One region of the Thalassospira sp. A40-3 genome, then DNA from elsewhere that is predicted to be linked to it. Evidence: riboswitches for the same ligand, from Rfam matches in the RefSeq annotation. Region 1 holds a riboswitch; each other region holds the start of a gene.
What was found. A riboswitch is a leader RNA that binds a small molecule or an ion and turns the genes downstream of it on or off. The one in region 1 is predicted to bind cobalamin.

Region 1 (4,668 bases):
TTGCCTGATCCGTTTGGCCCAATCACACCCAGGAACTCGCCCCGTGTCACGTGAAGCGACACGTCGCTGATGATCTTTTTAAATCCGGCATTCCAGCCGACATTGCGTAATTCAAGGCTCATCGCAACACCCGCCCATGACACAGGATGATCGCAAAGGCCGGTGCACCGATCAGCGCCGTGATAACCCCGATGGGCAGGACCTGACCATCAAGGATGATGCGCGATACAATATCGGCCGCCACAAGAAACACCGCCCCGATCAGGGCCGATGCCGGCAACAGAAATCCGTGCCGTGTTCCAACAAAGAACCGCGCGGCATGGGGAATGACCAACCCGACAAAGCCGATGGACCCGACGATACTGACCATCACTGCGGTCATCGAGGCAGCAATGGCAATCAACACCACATAAACCCGGCGCACCGGCACACCAAGGGATGCTGCCGACTCCACACCAAAGGTAAAGGCATCAAGCGCACGGGAATACCAAAGGCAAACCAGCAAGCCGATAACGGCAACCGGCAGCGCAAGATAGACATCAGGCCATCGCACGCCACTTAGATTACCAAGCAGCCAGAACATTACCCCGCGTGCCTCGTCCGCCGTGGCGGCCTTGGTCACGATGAAGGACGTTAACGCGTTAAACAGTTGTGATCCGGCTACCCCGGCAAGAATGATCGCACCGGCCCCGCGCCCGGCCGGAATGGCCAAAAGGGCAACAAACCCGAATGCCACCAGCGCGCCGACAAAGGCGCCAAGTGACAGGGAAACCATGCCCGCGCCAAACCCCAGAATGGCAACGCTGACTGCACCGGTCGATGCCCCGGCCGAAATCCCCAGCAAATAAGGATCAGCAAGGCTATTGCGCAAAAGTGCCTGCAACACTGCGCCGGACAGCGCAAGGGACGCCCCGCAGGCCGCCGCCACCATGGCGCGCGATATCCGGTAATTCCAGATGATCCCGGCATCAATCGGATCAACGTCATAGCCCGCCTGCCAAAGATGATTGGCAATGGTCTGAAAGACGGTACCAAGGGGAATGTGTGTTTCCCCCTTGGCCGCGGCCATTGCGATGACGCCAACAAGCAAAACCAAAGCACCAAGACTGACACCAGCCCGCGCAAGATATGCCCGACCCGCCAGCGATTGCCGAGGTGGCTGAACCGGCTGCTGCACTGGCGTTGTTTCAAACATTGAATTCTCCGGGCATATCATGCGCCTTTGGCAGTGCAGGTCAGTTCGAAGCGCTCAGTCTTTCGACGGCTTCGGCAAGTGTTTCAATACCATTGATCAGGCGGATGGTCGGATCCATCGACTGGGCGTCCATCACCACGATATTGCCATTGCGCACCGCCTTCATCTGACTTGCGACCGGATCGGTTTTCAGGAAGTCCATCTTGACCTGCCAGTCATCGGCCGGAAAACGCCGACGGCCCATTTTGCCAATCACAATGATATCAGGATTGGCGCGCGCGATGGTTTCCCAGCCAACTGTTGGCCATTCTTCATTGCTGTCGATGATGTTGCGAACACCAAGTTTACCGGCGATATAGCCCGCTGCACCGTTTTTGCCGGCCACATAGGGATCACTGTTGATTTCGGGACTGGAAAACCAGAAGACAGCGGATACGTTGTCATGGCCGCTTGCCGTCACACGCGCCAATGAGCTTTCCTGACGTTCCTTCAAGCTGGCAATCAGTGCGTCGCCGCGATCTTCGACATCAAAGATTTGCGCAAGATCGGAAATCTCGCGATAAATCAGATCCATAGTGAAGCCTTCGTGACGCACCCCGTCACCGCCACCGGCATTGTCCTTGCCCACACAATCAGCGGGTGCGGTGTAGACCGGAATGGACAGTTCGTTGAACTGTTCGGTGGTGCCAACGGTGCCCTTGGGCCCGACATGCCACTGATACTGGGTGGCAACCAGTTGCGGCTTTTGCGCGACAACGGTCTCGAAACCCGGATCATTGTCGGCCAGACGCGGCACAGATGCGTTGACGTCCTTGAATTCATCCATCACCGGACCGAACCAGACACCCGTACCCTTGACCTTATCGGCCAGGCCCAGCGAATAAAGAATTTCGGTCGTGCTTTGGCCCAGCGACACCACGCGATCGGGGGCCGCGTCAAATTGCAACACAGTGCCGCAGTTCTCGATACTGAGCGGATATTCGGTCGGCGAGGCAAGTGAAACAGATGAAATAAGACCAGCGGCAAACACCCCGACCGCCAGTACACGTTTATCGTGATTGATCACTTTTAGTTCCCTCTTGCTGATGCGCTGATCCGGGACCGTTTTGGATGATCCAGTTTCAACGCACCGTCAAATGTTATGTTATAACATAACATCACTTTTACTGCTGTCAATGGACTGGCAAAAGTGTCAGGAGATGGCGGAAGATGTCGGCCTTAAAGCTTAGAAAACCTGGGCTAAACTGTTGGGCCAAGACACGTACCGACATTCTCCGGGGCACCCCGCCCGGTCCGTCGTCTTCGTGTCGGCAGGTCTCCTGGCTTACGGGTCAACGCATTTTCCCTGGCCTTCCCGGGTTGATCCCAGTGGCATTGGTCAGAAAAATGCTCGCCGCCTACAGTTGCGGGGGCAGCTTCGGTTAATGAGCCCATATTCGGCCCATCTCGAATTCCCTTTATCCGATATTCGGATACCGACACGTCACGGTTAGATTAAACCAAAAACACGGTCAAGGAAATTGGCAGACCACCAGTGGCATTAACGCTGCGCCTCCATGCATAAAAAGCAATTGATACGACCTTGAATTTGCCATGTTTCATCCCGATTACCTCCACACTGCCGGGTATGCTTTCCCGACACCTCAAACCACAGGAATGTGATGAACATGACGACTTCTGTTGAACGCAGACGCTTTTTGAAATCCATCGCGGCAGCCGGTCTTATCCTGCCGGGAATGTCGATCTATCAGCATGCTTTGGCAGATGTCGACGGCCTTGATCTGGGTTCGGCACAGCCGTTTGATTTTGCCGATCTGATTGCACGCGCCAAATCCATGGCCGCATCGGCATATGAAGCACCCGTTGCGCCAAACCCGGAAATTGTCGGCAAGATCGATTACGACACCCATGGCAAGCTGCACTACAAACGCGACCATTCGCCGTTTTCCGATGGGTCGGGCACCTATCCGCTGACCTTCTTCCATCTGGGTATGTATTTCGCCAAACCGGTGCATATGTATCTTCTGGAAAACGGGCAGGCACGCGAAGTGATCTATAAGCCCGATTACTTTGACATGCCCGAAGACAGCATTGCCCGCCAACTGCCCGCCAATAGCGGCTTTGCCGGTTTCCGCCTGCATGAAAATCAGGCGCGCGATGACTGGAAAACCCAGGACTGGGCAGCGTTTCTTGGCGCATCGTACTTCCGCGCGATTGGCGATGAAGGCCAATATGGCCTGTCGGCGCGCGGCATTGCGGTCAATACGGCGACCTCGGTTCCCGAAGAATTCCCCGATTTCCGTCAATTTTTTATCAAACCGGCCAAAAACCCCGAAGACCCGGTGACGGTCTATGCCCTGCTGGATGGGCCCAGCATCACGGGTGCTTATAAATTCCTGCTTTATCGCGGCGAAGGGGTGACGACGGATGTCGAAAAGCATCTGTTTTTGCGCAAAGACATAGAACGGCTTGGCATCGCACCGCTGACCAGCATGTTCTGGTATTCCGAACAGAACAAGTCGTTCCGCTTTGACTGGCGTCCGGAAGTGCATGACAGCGACGGGCTGGAGCTTTGGACTGGCGGCGGGGAACGCATCTGGCGACAGCTGAACAACCCGGAAACCATCCGCGCATCGGCGTTTGGTGACAATAATCCGCGTGGTTTTGGCCTGATGCAGCGCGATCGCGATGTGAAAAACTATCTTGATGGTGTGCGTTATCACCGCCGCCCCAGCCTGTGGGTCGAACCGCAAGGCGACTGGCATGACGGTGCGGTTCAGTTGATCGAAATCCCGACCGACGATGAAATCCACGATAACATTGCCGCCTTCTGGGTCCCGAATGGCGAAGCCAAGGCGGGCAATTCTTATCAATTCAAATACCGCCTGTATTGGCAGGCCCATAACCCGTTCCCGGTCAAGGAACTGGCACACGCAACCGCAACCCGCATGGGCCGTGGCGGGGAGCCCGGCACCAACCGACCCAAGGACGAGATCAAGTTTTCCGTCGAGTTCGAGGGTGAGGTTCTGGGAACGCTTGCATATGGCGAATTCCCCGAAGTGGTTGTGACATCCTCGCGCGGGGAGATTGTGCGCACCAAGATCGAACCGATCATGGATACCCGCATCTGGCGCGCGGCCTTTGACCTTAAGGCGGCGGGCACAGACCCGGTTGACCTGCGCATGTATCTGAAACGCGGTGATGAACCGCTCAGTGAAACCTGGATGTTCCAGCACCTGCCGGCCGTTGGTAACCAGCAGCAAGGTTAACTCGGCAATCAAACGCGACCAAAAGAAAGACAGGGCAATGTCATTTGCACTGACCCGTCTTTTGGGCGCTGAAAGGTTACCGGTTTCGTTCCAGTGCAATCACCGTATCGATCAGTTTCCCCGGCTTGCTGCCGGGTTTCTGGCCGATGCGCGAGAAATTCTCAACAAAGATCCGCGTCCAATCTGTTAGATCAAGGTTCAGTG
Region 2 (4,668 bases), 1.3 Mb from region 1:
CAATGCCTTCTGGCGTGGTCCAGGGCGTGCTTTCAAACGGGTCCTTGGCACCTGCGGACGCGCCATCAAACAGCGGAAGGTCGGAGAAATCAGGAATGCGGGTCATGGTTATTTCTCCCCCTGTTTGCCAAGAAGATGATCAAGTGCGGTACCGCAAATGGCAAGGACATCGGCCCCGACAAAAACAAACTCGTTAATGCCGGCGGCTTCGTAAGTCGACCTCGCATCGCCCGGCTGGCCAGCAAGATAAACCATGCTGGCCCCTTTGGATTTCAGCGCCTTGGCAACATCCGCTGCCATGTCAGCATATTGCGGGTCTGATCCGCAAATGATGGCGATTTTCGCCCCGCTTTCGCCAAAGGCGGTTGCAACGTCATCGGCAGTGGCAAAGCCGTTATTGGTGATCGCCTCGATCCCGCCGGCTTCAAAGAAGTTGCGCGCAAAGGTCGCGCGTGCCGTGTGCTGGGCAACCTTGCCAAGATTGGCCAGGAAGACCTGCGGGAAGGATCCGGTCTTTGCCTTATGCGCATCAGAACGTTTGCGAAGCGCCTCATAACGTTCGGCAAGTCGATGGGCGGGCAGGGCACCGATACATGTCGCGGCGCTGGTGCCATAAAGATCGGTAAACATATGCCCGATGGTGGCACCGGCGCGCGCGGCCTCAATCATGGCGCTCAGGCTTTTGCCGACCGTGCCATCAAATTTGGTCTGACGGGCCTTGGCATCTGCAACGATCGCCTCAAGGTCCGGCTTTTCGCAGGTTACTTTTGCTTCTGTGATGTTGGGGAATTCCGACACACCGGTCAGCGGATCCCGACGGGTCGACAGGCGTTTTTCACGGGCGTTCCAGACGGTCTCGATCTCGGTCTTCAGACTGCCATTGGCAAGGGCACTTAAAATGCCACCCGATGATTCAAGCGACTGGAACTTGGACCAAGCTGCCTTCGCCAGTTCCTTGGTCAGGTTTTCAATAAACCACGAACCACCCGCCGGATCGATGACCCGGTGCACGTTGCTTTCTTCCTGCAAAATCAGTTGGGTGTTGCGCGCAATGCGGCGCGCAAAGCCATCGGGCAGGCCAATCAGATGATCATAAGGCAGGCAGGTCACACTATCCGCACCGCCAAGACCGGCGGCAAAGCTTGTCACCGTGGTGCGCAGCATATTGACCCACGGATCAACCTTGGTCAGGGCCATTTCGGCCGAAACCGCATTGATCGTAATCGTTGCATCCTCGGCACCCGATGCCGAAAGAACGCGGCTCCACATCATGCGAAGCGCACGCAGCTTGGCGATCCCGGCAAAGAAGTCCGTGCCGATGGCGACGTTAAACACCATCGCACCCGCGGCCTGATCAACCGCCATCCCGGCATCGGTCAGGGCACGCAAATAGGTCACCCCGCTTACCAGCAAACAGGCCAGTTCCTGAGCATCGGTGGCCCCGGCATTGTAATAAGGTGCGCCATTCACCGAAATTGCGGTCGCCAGCGGGAACAGATCAATCAGCTCAACCGCAACACTTGCCGCATGATCAACCGCCTCCTGTGCGCCACAGGGCAGGGTGCCGGTAGATGCCAGGGTTCCGATCGGGTCGATGTTAAAGGCCGGTGCGGCTTCGTCGGCACCGTCGGTATTTGCGATATGGGCAGCCAGAAGTGCTGCGGCCGGAACACCAGCCGCCCCGGCATCAAGTCCGACGGTGGCAAGGTTGGTGTAAACATCCTCAAGCGCGGCATCAAGGTCCGCCAGACAATGAATGGCAATCCCATCAACACCGACCTCTGCAGAACTGATTTCGCGCCCCGCACGGGCGGCGGCATCAAGCCTTAGCGTGATTGAGGTCGCCCCATTTTCAAGGTCCTCGAGGATCGCGGCATTGGTGGCCTTGGGGTCGGGATGGGTATGAAGTTGACGGATGTCCCAGCCGGTGACGGTTTCGCGCGGCTCGACCGTGGCATTAAGAACTTCGTGGATCAGCCGGGTCGCGTCATCCTGATCATCATTTGTATAGATCGGCTGAACGGAAAACCCATCAAGCGTATTGGTGACAAGCTTCTTTTCGAACGGTGCCCCTTTAAGGGCCTCCTCGGCAAGCTTGCGCCAACTTGCGTAATCAGCAGATGGAAATTCGGATGCGAGCTTTAGCGGGTCGGACATGGTTTCTCCCGGCTTGGTGTGTCCCGTCCTTGATGCGACTCCATATGGGGTCTTCATATGGCGTCGGGCACGGAACGTTGCCAAATTCTATTCTACTACGGATTCCCAGTACCCGGTACACCCCGCCCGGCCCATTTCATGCCAAGAAAACACCATCGGTATTCTGACTCGCGAGAAAGCCTGCAAAAAGGCCGTCACGCTTACAGTTGCGGGGGCAGTTCCGGGCTTGGCCAAAGTGCGCTAAAGCACGGCCGCACCGGATTCCCGATCCTATTTTCCGGTCACATTCGCGACATGGCGGTTTATAGCACCTGTCCTTAATTCCGTAAATAGGCATGGAAATGCCTATTTAGACGGATATCGACCCCGACAAATCAGGTTTCCGTAACGTTATGTCGGCGGAAACATTGGGGTTTTGCACGTCTGTTCGTGGTTTGCGCGCCGCATGGTTCCGATCCTTGCGGCCTTATACTTTCGCGGCACGGGTGCAAGATCAGGGTGAAGCCGGAACATTGCGTGGCAAAAATTTGGCGGGTTTAACCAATTTGACATTTTCGTCTGTCAGTTTGGACTTGTCCCAAAACTCGGAGTATCGCCATCCATGAACGCGCTCAGCGCCATGCCGTCGCAATTCTGTCCTGATGGACTGGTTGCGTTCGCCGACGACAGTCCCAGCGCCAAAGCAGCCCTTGAAACAGTGTTGCGTCGGGCAGGATATGACGTGGCCGGTTTTGATTGTGCCGATGATCTGATTGATCAGCTGGACGGGCTTTATCCCCGTGCCATCATCCTTGATATCGAAATGCCGGGTATGAGCGGCTTTGAAGCGTTCTGCGAAATTCGCCGCCGCTATCCCAACAGCCAAAACGTGCCGGTTTTCTTCTTCTCGGCCCATTATGATGCCGACACCCGCGCACAAGCCGATGCGCTTGGGGCGGCCGATTTCATCAGCAAGGACGCCAGCCCGAAAGTGGTGCTTGAGCAACTCAATCGGGTGCTGGGTCATTCCATCAGTGCCTGCTAGCGGTGCTGCCAGACCAGCCCTGCCTTGATCAATCCTGAACGGATCGCCACGCCCTGCCTTACGCAGGGCGTTGTTGTCTGTGGGTCCTGTGGGTCTCCTCGCCCAGGGAAATGATGCTGTCTGCAGCACCATGCACATGATAAAGCCGGTCTGTCGGCAAGGTGGTTGCCGGATCAATCGCAGGCTTCTTGGCGAGCCGATCATAGATCGGGGCGAGCGGCACATTCATCGCGTCAAACAACTGATCGTAACTTTCCAGAACGAAATAGGTTTTCTGGAAATCATCAATCGCATAATCCGTGCCCATGACGCGTTCAAGCTCGAACGCTACCCGGTTTGGTGTGGGATCGGTCACCGAATAGATGGTTTCGGTTTGCGATGACAACATGCCAGCCCCATAGGCGCGCAATCCATGCGGGGTCATGATCAGGCCAAACTCCACCATGTACCAATACATCCGCGCCAGCTGTTTCAGGCCGCCCATCGCAATGGCCTCTGGGCCCTTGGCGCCATAGGCTGCCAGATAGTCGGCAAAGGTCGGGTCATAGAGCATCGGCACATGACCAAAAAAGTCATGGAAGATGTCGGGTTCGACCAGATAATCCATTTCCTCGGGCTTGCGCAGCCACACCGTGACCGGGAACCGCCGATTGGCAAGATGGTCAAAAAACACATCATCAGGCACCAGCCCCGGAACAGCCACAAGATGCCAGCCGGTCGCCGCATGGAGCTTCTCGCTAACCCGGCCGAAATGCGGAATCTGATCCGCCGCATCAAGTTTCATCAGATTGCGAATGTAATCCTCGGCGGCATAACCGGCCAAAATGCGCGACTGGCGGTCATAAAGTTTGCGCCAAAGTTCGTGCTCGGCCTCGGTATATGTGCTCCAGTCCTGATCGATGGTGTAGTCGTCATTGATGTGGCTGTAATCACCACGCAGATCGTTTCCCTGATTCATGGCCGTCCTCTTTCGGGTTCTATTGCCGATTTACAAGGATCATTTTACATCAACTCTAATGTCATTTTCTGGCCAATAGGGCATCGAAATCGGCTATGATGTGCATATTGTGACCTTGTGTGTTTGATTTGGGGTTTAAAATGACCGACGTGACGCTAAGTGCGACCGATATCCGCATCCTGCAGGCCCTGCAAAAGGACGCCGCCATCAGCAATGTTCAACTGGCTGAAATGGTCGGCATGTCGCCATCGCCGTGTTTGCGTCGGGTCAAACAGCTTGAGGCATCCGGGGTGATCAAACGTCAGGTCGCCCTTCTGGATCGCAAGAAACTCGGCTTTGGGGTGCTGGCGACCATTCAGGTCCGCTTGCAAAGCCATACCGAACAAGGGGCGGAGGATTTCGCCCGCGCGATGAATGATCTTCCGGAAATCCTGTCCTGCTGGGCGATGACGGGACGGCAGGATTTTCTGCTGGTGTCTGTGGCACGCGATATCGAAAGCTTTGGCGATTTTGTTACCCATCAGTTGCT
Region 3 (4,668 bases), 750 kb from region 1:
TTTATTGCCGCCCTTTGATCAACCAGCACAGCAACAAGAAGGAATGCCGTGAGCAGTTTGAAAATAACCCGCTGGTGGCTGGTGCGTCACGCGCCCGTCCAAAATCCGAAACGGCTGGTCTATGGCCAAAGTGACATGCCTGCCGACCTTTCCGATGAAAAGGCACTGGCTGCCCTTGCCGGGCAACTGCCGGGTGATGCCGTCTGGGTAACCAGCCATCTGTCACGTACGCATGATACGGCGCGCAGTCTGCAGGCGTTCATGGATAAAGACATAGCGCCGCAGGCTGAAAGCGGCTTTGCCGAACAGCATTTTGGTGATTGGGAATTGCAGAACTGGAATGATTTGCCCAAGGGGGAAACAACACGGTTCTGGACCGACTTTGCCCGCCAACACCCCCCAAAGGGTGAAAGCTTTGCCGATGTGGTTGCCCGTGTCGGACCCGTCTTTGGCCGATTGAGTGCGGATTGGGCCGGGCGCGACATTGTCGCTGTCGTTCATGGCGGCACAGTGCGTGCCATGCTTGCCAATGCACTGGGTTTATCCCTTGAAACCGCATTGGCATTTCATATCGACACGTTGGGTCTGACCACGCTTGAATATATCGACGGTGTCGACGAACCGGGCTGGCGCGTGACCGCTGTCAATCAGCGCTTTTAAGGAGCTTAAGGCATGTTCCGTCAGGCAGAGGCCAGCTCGATATCGGATGCCATGTCATCAAGCGCGTGTTCTGCCAGATAGCGGTCAACCATATCCGGATTCAGATCATGTTTTTCGCAGATGTCGAAAACATCGCGCAGATAGGCCTGATAATAGGGCACCGGGCGGCTGCGTGATTTGCTTCGCAATTTGGCGACATTCGGGAAATCACTGGCAAAGGATGCGTTTTCAATCACCTGGATGATGGTGTCATCAATGATGGCAGCCGGCATTCCGCAATAAGTCTTGCCGCAGGCAGACAACATCTTGCTGGCAGTCGGAACGGAAATGCCCGGCTGGGAAAGCAGCTCGTTCAACTCGTCCTGTCCGAAATCCGAGATCGACATCAGGGTCACTAGGGTTGGCATATCGCGCACAAGCAACGAAAGCGCATTGACGCGAATGCCACGTTCATGGGACCAGATGATGGTTGCGATTACACCCTTTGAGGCATCCTCGGCAAAGATGTCACGCACATCGCGGCGTGCCAGAGTGATCTCGCCATCGGCTGCGCGCTGTTCAAGAAAATCCTGAAATGACCGATCAGGACTGTTCAGACGGTCCAGCAATCCCAGCCACATGTCCTTGCGAGACGATGTGGTCCAGGTTGGCGCGTTCATCTGTCGGATTTTGGATAGGTGAGAACGTATTGCCATTGGTCTTGAAAAATCCAGATTACCCCAAGAGTTTCGGTTGCAGTATTTCCTGCAGCCATCCGGGTGATGAGTCTACTTCCCGGGTTTTCGCCAGATTGCGGATTGTTCCGTCTTTAGGGTCAGGACCTATTAATTTGGTTTGAATGGTTAAACAGATTTGCGCGGATACGCGGAGTAAAACTGCAGGAAGATATTTATCTTTCAAGGTTTTACGACAAAGTAGTCCGTGCAAATCCGATTAATCCGAAGGACAGACGTTATATTTGCAAACTCCAGCGTCAAATCCCTTGTGCGGGATACCAACCCGCCCGGCGGGCTTTTCCTTGGATTTCGCAAATATAACGTCTGCCATTCAAATCAAATTAATAGGTCCTGACCCTAGTTCCAGCGCAACGGCTTGATGTTGGCTGAAATGGTATGACCTCTCAAGCAGACAATTCTTACAAATACTGACCTTCCGATTAGGGTGGGGTGGTAACGAAGGGTTAAGTGCCGAGAATGACCTTTGGCATTTTTGGCAAACCTGCTAGGTTCGGCGCATCGTTCGGTGATGGGAAATCGGTGCAAGGCCGATGCTGCCCCCGCAACTGTATCGGGTTGGGAGATCCGGGTCGGTGCCAACGCGCCAGACCAGCCACCGGGAAACCGGGAAGGCGGATCGCTTTCATGCCCGCAGCCAGGAAACCTGCCGAAGGTGTCACTATTCGAAGGAAGGTGACGACGCAATCGGGCCTCGGTGGGAGGCCATGGCGAGGAAGAAACGGGATGACCCAGACTTTACCCCCTGACGGCCCCTCTGGCGGGACGCATCTGATCCTTGGCGGGGCGCGATCCGGCAAAAGCCGGTTTGCCGAAAACATCATTAATCAGGCGGGCGGTGGCACATATATCGCAACCGGGCGTGCCTGGGATGACGAAATGGCCAACCGCATAGATCTTCACAAAAAATCACGCGGCGATCTTTGGCAGACACTCGAGGAACCGGTCGAACTTTGTTCGGCGCTGCAGACCTGTAATGTCACAGGCGGCAAGCCTGTTCTTGTTGATTGTCTGACCTTGTGGCTGACCAATCTGATGCTTGAAGACCGCGACATTGATGCCGAGATCGCAGCTCTTTGTGATCTGGTGCCAACCCTTGTCGTGCCGGTGCTTTTTGTCTCAAACGAGGTTGGTTTTGGCATCGTGCCGGAAAATGCGATGGCGCGGGCCTTTCGCGATCATGCCGGACGCCTGCATCAACGCATTGCAGAGATTGCAGACAAGGTCACCCTTGTGGTGGCCGGCATTCCGATGTCGGTCAAATAACAACATAAATTATTGAATTTTAAGGATTTCAGAAATGGCACAATTGGGCAAAATCCCGGCAACCGTCATTACCGGTTTTCTGGGCGCTGGCAAGACAACCATGATCCGCAATATGCTGGAAAATGCCAATGGCAAACGCATCGCGCTGATCATCAATGAATTTGGCGATCTGGGTGTGGATCGAGGCATCATCAATGGCTGTGGCATTGAAGGCTGCGAAGAAGATGACGTTGTTGAACTGGCCAATGGTTGCATCTGCTGTACCGTGGCTGATGACTTCCTGCCTACCATCCAGGGCCTGATTGACCGTGAAACGCCGCCTGATCATATCGTGATCGAAACATCTGGTCTTGCCCTGCCAAAACCGTTGGTAAAGGCGTTTAACTGGCCCGAAGTCCGGTCGCGTGTGACCGTTGATGGCGTTGTGGCGGTTCTTGATGGCGCGGCCCTGCGTGATGGTCTGTTTGCCCATGATCATCACGCGGTACAGGCGCAACGCGAAGCAGACGAAAATCTTGATCATGAAAGCCCGCTTGAAGAACTGTTCGAAGAACAGCTTCACTGTGCCGATATGGTGGTTCTCAACAAGACGGACCTTCTGACCGATGCCGAACGCAGCAAGGTCGAAGCCGATATCCGTGCAGAGCTGAAAAAGCCGTCAGTCAAGATTATCGCGACCGAACATTCACGGGTTGAAAACGCCATCCTGCTTGGTCTGGGGGCTGCCGCCGAGGATGACCTTGATAGTCGCCCAAGCCATCATGACGATGGCCACGAACATGATCATGATGATTTCGACAGTTTTGTCGTATCGCTTGATGCGATCAGTGATCCGGCCAACCTTGAGAAGCGCCTGATTGATGTCGTGCGTCAGTTTGACGTGCTGCGCATCAAAGGATTCGTTGATGTGCCGGGCAAACCGATGCGCCATGTGGTTCAGGGGGTTGGTGAACGTTTTCAGCGCTATTTCGACCGTCCGTGGGCGGATGGCGAAACCCGCCGCTCGGAATTGGTGGTGATTGGCCTGCATGGTCTGGACCGCACTGCGATCGAGGCCGCCATCAAAGCCGCCTGATCCAAGTTAACCTGATCAAGCCACCTGAAACCGGATGCTAAAAATCATCCGGTTTCAGCCTGTTTTAAGACCAAACGCATAAGGATACGGATCCCGCGATGCATCTATTGGCAGCCCAGCCCGGAATGGTCACAGATGGCAGTGAGGCCGTCGACCTTGGACAGCAACCCGGCGATGTGGTGATCCTGTCTGCGGCCGAGTCCGAACTTGCCTGTCTTGCAGGGGCGCAAGGGCGTCTGGTCGATGCATTTGGCGACGAAACCCCGTCACTGCGTCTGGCAAGTTTGCTGCAGCTTGGCCACAACATGTCGGTCGATCTTTATATCGACGATGTACTTTGCGATGCCAAATTCATCATCGTGCGCATTCTGGGCGGGCGCGGTTATTGGGATTATGGCATCGAACAACTGGTTGCGCTTTCACGTGCCAAGGACATTCCATTGGTCCTGTTGCCCGGTGATGATCAACCCGATGCGGAGCTTCTGACGCTTTCGACCGTCAAGGGGCGCGAATATCAGAATATCTGGCGTTACCTGATCGAAGGCGGACCGCAAAATTCCGAGAATTTACTTCGTCTTATATACGAAAACTTAAATTCAAGCGTGAACTGGAACTGGTCACCAGCGGCCCCCCTGGTCAAGGCCGGGGGCTATTGGCCCGGCAAGGCGCAGGCAAGCCTTGATGAAATCCGGGTTAACTGGATTGCAAATCAACCGGTTACGCCGATTGTCTTCTATCGGTCTCTGGTGCAGGCCGCCAACCTCGATGTTATTGACGCGCTGGTTGAGGAATTGGTTGCCAATAGACTGAATCCATTGCCGATTTTTGTTGCCAGTCTCAAGGATCCGTTGGCAGCGGCATTGGTTGAGGACTGGTTGGCAGAAACCAGTGCAGATTTGATCCTGAATACCACCGGCTTTGCGATATCTGTTC
Region 4 (4,668 bases), 1.3 Mb from region 1:
AGTATTTCAAATCGATCAAGACCAAGGTCCTTGATGGCCCGGTAATTACGCCTGTGTTCAAGGAAGTGAAGGGCGGTACGGCCAAGGTTGTCGGCTTCTCGGCAAAGCGTGCGCGTGGCATGATGGCACGCTATATGATTGACAATCGGCTCGAAGACCCGCAAGAGCTCAAGAAGTTTAATGTTGATGGCTATCGCTATCAGGATGACCTCTCGACCGAGACAGAGTGGGTCTTCACGCGTATTCACGATCAGTAACACCAACTATTCCGGTGAAACCATATGACCGACGAGCATCTTGAACAGCTCGAGGATGAGAATGTCTTACCAGAGGCGCATCCGTTTTCTGGCTATCTGCGCACGTTTTTCCGTGGGCCGGGCCGTTCGCGCAGTCTGACCCGCGAGGAGGCATTTGATGCGTTCTCGATGATCCTGCGCGACGAGGTCGAACCGATCCAGCTTGGCGCATTCCTTTTGATGCTGCGCTACCGTGCTGAAACGCCCGAAGAACTGGCTGGCATGATCGAAGCTGTGCGCAAGGCCGCGCGCCTTGAACCGGATGAAGACAGCAAAGATGACGCGCTTATGCGTCCTGCGCTGGATTGGCCATCCTATGCGGCCGGTCGGACCCGTGGTCTGCCTTGGTTCGTGCTGTCGGCGCTTTTGCTGTCACAGAATAATGTTCCGGTGCTGATGCATGGCTATAACTCGCATCTGGTCAACGGGATCAGCACAGAAGTTGCCATCAAGGCGCTTAAGCTTCCGATTGCCATGTCTGCAGAAGAAGCGCGTTCTGATATCGCATCGAAGGGCTTTGCATATCTGCCGCTGCGTCACATGCATCCCAAACTGCAGGAGCTGATTGGATTGCGTCCGATTCTTGGGTTGCGCAGTCCGGTCAATACGTTACTGCGTTTGCTTAATCCGTTGCATGCGCGTGCAGCCTTCCTTGGTGTGTTTCATCCGGCGTTTCTTGATGTCCATCGTGAAACCGGCAAGCTCTTGGAACTTCCACGCATCGGTGTGATCAAGGGCGGTGGCGGCGAAGCCGAAAGAACACCCTATAAGCATGTCGATCTGCGCATGCTTGATAATGGTGAGCTGAATGATGTTCGCTGGCCCGCATTGCTGTCGAAAACCGAGAAAGACGGCGAAGAACAAAGCCCTGTGTCGCTAAAGCACTTCCTGGCTGTCTGGCGTGGCGAGGTAGAAGATATTCCTGCCGAAGCCAAGATCAAGGGCAGTGCTGCCATGGCAGCCTTCCTTGCCGGCAAGGCGGATTACATGGATGAGGCAGAAAGCCTTGTGCAGGGCTGGTGGGATAATCGCGACCGTGATGTCGGCTGATGTTCCGTGATCAAGTGAGATCGAATAAAAGGGACGGGAAACCGTCCCTTTTTTAATGCTCAGAACGATGATCCGGGTTCTTTGAGAAACGCCACTTCCTCTGCCGTTGATGGACGACCCAGTATTTCATTGCGGTGTGGATAGCGGCCAAACCGGTCAATGATCTTCTTGTGTTTCAGCTCGAACTCGGAATTGTGCTCAAGGCCGGGCTGTGAAAACAGGTCAACCGCCACTTCATGAATGATTTCGGATTCTGAGTGCATGTAGGGCATATACAGAAATGCCTGTTCCTGCGGTGTGACCAGTTTGCGATCCAGCCTCAAGGAAACAGCTTCCTGTGCCAGCACCAATGCCATTGGATCTGATGCAAAGGACTGTGGCTGATCGCGGTACATATTGCGTGAAAACTGATCAAGAACGATGATCTCGGCAAGTCGTCCATGGGCGGTTTTGCGCCAGTTAAAAAGCTCTCCGGCCGTGGCGGCGGCATGAAAATCGGCAAAGCGTTCCGCGATATGGCGATCGAGGGCTTCATCCTTGATAAACCACTGTTTTTCTTCGAGTTCCTTGAACCAGAAAACAAGAACCGTTTCAGGTTTCATAATGTTTCCACCCATCTGATTGCAGGCTTTTGCGGCCCGTCGGCAAAATTGCGGGTGATCTTCGCGCCCGGTTTAAGGCGCGTCAAGCCATCCGCAAAAAGATTGTCATGGACCATGGGGCAGGGAGTTGACAGCAATCCGTCCGGCGTGGATTATGACATTGTCTTTGGTGTTGATCCGATTGGACCAACTTAAAAGGGAACGTGGTGCGTCATGCATGACAAAGCCACGGCTGCCCCCGCAACTGTAAGCGGTCAGAGCATTGCATATGCCACTGGTGCAAACCGGGAAGGCGCATTGCTTTTCAAACCGTGAGCCAGGAGACCTGCCTTTGACTGCCGGGTGCTGATTGCCCGGTATGAAACTGTTGGACGCCGGGGTGAGCGTCAGGTTGCAGGGGTACAAACGGTCTTTTGAAGATCCGCAATCTTGCTTCCAGCCATCCTATCGTTCTTTGTCCTGACCCTGTGCGTTGGGCCGTTGGCCTGCGTGCATCGTTTGAGAAAGAGACGATTATATGTTTAAGACCCTTGGCAGGCTTGCGATTGCAAGCGCCTGCGTGCTGTCGGCGACCATGCCGGCGCATGCGCATTTTCAATTGGCCTATACGCCGAACGTAAACGTGACCAAGGCCGGGGATCAGCCGGTAAAGCTGATTTTCTGGCACCCGTTTGAAAACGGCCATGTCATGGATATGGCCGAGCCGTTTGAATTTTATGCGGTTAATCGCGGTGAGAAAATTGATCTGAAATCAACGCTTTCGCCGATTACTTTCACCGGAATTGCCAACTCGGCAGCGGCCTTTGACGCAACTTTAACACTGCGCCGCAGCGGTGATTACGTCATGGTGGTGGTCCCGGCACCGTATTTCGAAGAAAGCGAAGATATCTTCATCCAGCAGATCACGAAGTCCTATGTGAACCGCAATGAAATTCCGACCGACTGGATGGAACCGCAAGGTCTTAAAACCGAAATCCTGCCGCTTAATCGACCAACCAACATCATTGCCGGTTCGACCTTTACCGGCCGTGTGCTAAGCGAAGGCCAACCTGTCGCCGGTGTTGAAGTCGAAATCGAATACATGGCAGCAGAACCCGATATGGCCAGCAATACCCCCAAAAGCCCAACGGCATCGCCAATGCCCGGCGGTGCGGTTGTGGCCATTTCCGATGAAAACGGGTATTTCACTTTTGGTGTCCCCAAGGCAGGCTTTTGGGGATTTGCAGCACTTGGCAGCGGCCCTGAAAAAGAATTTCAGGGCAAGGAACTTTCACAGGATGCAGTCCTGTGGGTTCGCGCCTATGATGTGAAATAGGCGAGGGACAAAACAGATGCATATTGTTGATGGTGCGCTGGCACCGGAAGTCTTGATTGGCGGGGGTATTCTTGCAGTTGCCGGGCTTGGCCTTGGACTGCGTAAACTGCCAATCGATAAAATTCCTGCTACCGGGGTTTTGTCGGCAACATTCTTTGTTGCCTCGCTTATTCATGTGCCGGTGGGACCATCCAGTGTGCATCTGATCATGAGCGGTCTTGCCGGGCTCGTGCTTGGCTGGACCGCGTTTCCGGCACTTTTTGTCGGTCTCTTGCTTCAGGCGGTTTTCTTTGGCTTTGGCGGTTTGACGGTTCTTGGCGTCAATACGGTCAATATCGCCTTTCCGGCTGTGCTGGCGGGGCTTTTGTTCCGGGGAATGGTGTCGCGCAGCAACCCGGTCGCAGCCGCCGTGCTTGGTGGATGTGCCGGTGCATTTTCCATCGGGCTGACAACGGTGTTTGTCGCGATTTCGCTTGCGCTCAGCGGTGATGCGTTTGTCCCGGCGGCCAAGCTGGTCTTCTTTGCCCACATTCCGATCATGGTGGTCGAAGGGCTGGTTTCAGCGGCATCGGTATATCTGATCGCCAAGGTCAAACCGGCCTTGCTGCAACCCGCCGATCAGACATCGGGTTTCGAGATGCAGCCAGCAGCATCCTTGCGTGCAAAGCAGGCGGGCGAGGCATCCAATGGCTAGATCACTCATGCTGGTCTTTGCGCTTGGCATGCTTGTGGTCGGCACCACACCTGCACAGGCGCACAAGGTTATCGCATCCCTGTTTCCAAGCGGTTCAAACGTCGAAGGTGAAATCGGTTTCTCCAACGGTGTCATGGCCGAAAACACGCTTGTTGAGATCTTTGATCTTGATGGCAACAAGATTGATGAAGTTACCACTGATGGTGATGGTTTCTTTGTCTACACGCCAAGCCAACAAGTTGATCTGCGTTTTCGTGCCGATCTCGGGGCAGGGCACGTCGCCGAGGCAATCTTTTCCATAGCGGACCTAGCGGGTGCTGATGAGGCTGCGCAAACAGTATCGTCAAAGGCGCCGACAGCATCGGGGGCAGGGTCAAAGGCTGAGCCTGCAATTACTCACGAACAGGCAGAAATCATTGCGACCATCGTGCGTGACGAATTGCGTCCGCTCAGGCGCGAGCTCACCGCCTACAAGGAAAAGAATGATCTTCAATCGATTCTGGGCGGCATTGGCTATATATTCGGTGCCTTCGGGATCATTTATTACATCGCTGCGCGACGGCTAAGAGCAAAAGCACCCAACGCATGAGCCACCTTTTCGGACATGATCAACCCCTGAGCGTTCAGGCACATGGCGGACAATCACCGTCATTCGTCGGGACGTTCGATCCCAGGGTAAGGGGGGGCGCGGCCTGTGTTTTTGCAATCGTC

Region 2: it holds a riboswitch for cobalamin, as region 1 does, so the genes downstream of both, IT893_RS17125 (methylmalonyl-CoA mutase family protein) here and IT893_RS03135 (ABC transporter substrate-binding protein) in region 1, are expected to answer to the same signal.
Region 3: it holds a riboswitch for cobalamin, as region 1 does, so the genes downstream of both, cobU (bifunctional adenosylcobinamide kinase/adenosylcobinamide-phosphate guanylyltransferase) here and IT893_RS03135 (ABC transporter substrate-binding protein) in region 1, are expected to answer to the same signal.
Region 4: it holds a riboswitch for cobalamin, as region 1 does, so the genes downstream of both, IT893_RS09255 (DUF4198 domain-containing protein) here and IT893_RS03135 (ABC transporter substrate-binding protein) in region 1, are expected to answer to the same signal.

Annotation. Positions count from the first base shown of each region.
Region 1 covers NZ_CP065428.1:699,757-704,424, reverse strand. The annotation lists gene IT893_RS03145 (ABC transporter ATP-binding protein) at 1-122, opposite strand, end outside; gene IT893_RS03140 (iron ABC transporter permease) at 119-1,195, opposite strand; gene IT893_RS03135 (ABC transporter substrate-binding protein) at 1,236-2,261, opposite strand; cobalamin riboswitch at 2,487-2,690, opposite strand; gene IT893_RS03130 (glucan biosynthesis protein) at 2,863-4,464, shown strand; gene IT893_RS03125 (bifunctional 2-polyprenyl-6-hydroxyphenol methylase/3-demethylubiquinol 3-O-methyltransferase UbiG) at 4,541-4,668, opposite strand, start outside.
Region 2 covers NZ_CP065428.1:3,735,525-3,740,192, reverse strand. The annotation lists gene scpA (methylmalonyl-CoA mutase) at 1-106, opposite strand, end outside; gene IT893_RS17125 (methylmalonyl-CoA mutase family protein) at 109-2,157, opposite strand; cobalamin riboswitch at 2,293-2,472, opposite strand; gene IT893_RS17120 (response regulator) at 2,759-3,181, shown strand; gene phhA (phenylalanine 4-monooxygenase) at 3,240-4,139, opposite strand; gene IT893_RS17110 (Lrp/AsnC family transcriptional regulator) at 4,280-4,668, shown strand, end outside.
Region 3 covers NZ_CP065428.1:4,292,218-4,296,885, forward strand. The annotation lists gene cobS (adenosylcobinamide-GDP ribazoletransferase) at 1-18, shown strand, start outside; gene IT893_RS19870 (histidine phosphatase family protein) at 49-660, shown strand; gene IT893_RS19875 (hypothetical protein) at 681-1,319, opposite strand; cobalamin riboswitch at 1,872-2,063, shown strand; gene cobU (bifunctional adenosylcobinamide kinase/adenosylcobinamide-phosphate guanylyltransferase) at 2,121-2,660, shown strand; gene cobW (cobalamin biosynthesis protein CobW) at 2,695-3,735, shown strand; gene cobN (cobaltochelatase subunit CobN) at 3,834-4,668, shown strand, end outside.
Region 4 covers NZ_CP065428.1:2,039,795-2,044,462, reverse strand. The annotation lists gene yaaA (peroxide stress protein YaaA) at 1-257, shown strand, start outside; gene IT893_RS09265 (glycosyl transferase family protein) at 282-1,346, shown strand; gene IT893_RS09260 (DUF924 family protein) at 1,406-1,948, opposite strand; cobalamin riboswitch at 2,099-2,296, shown strand; gene IT893_RS09255 (DUF4198 domain-containing protein) at 2,466-3,263, shown strand; gene cbiM (cobalt transporter CbiM) at 3,280-3,957, shown strand; gene IT893_RS09245 (cobalt ABC transporter permease) at 3,950-4,546, shown strand; gene cbiQ (cobalt ECF transporter T component CbiQ) at 4,543-4,668, shown strand, end outside.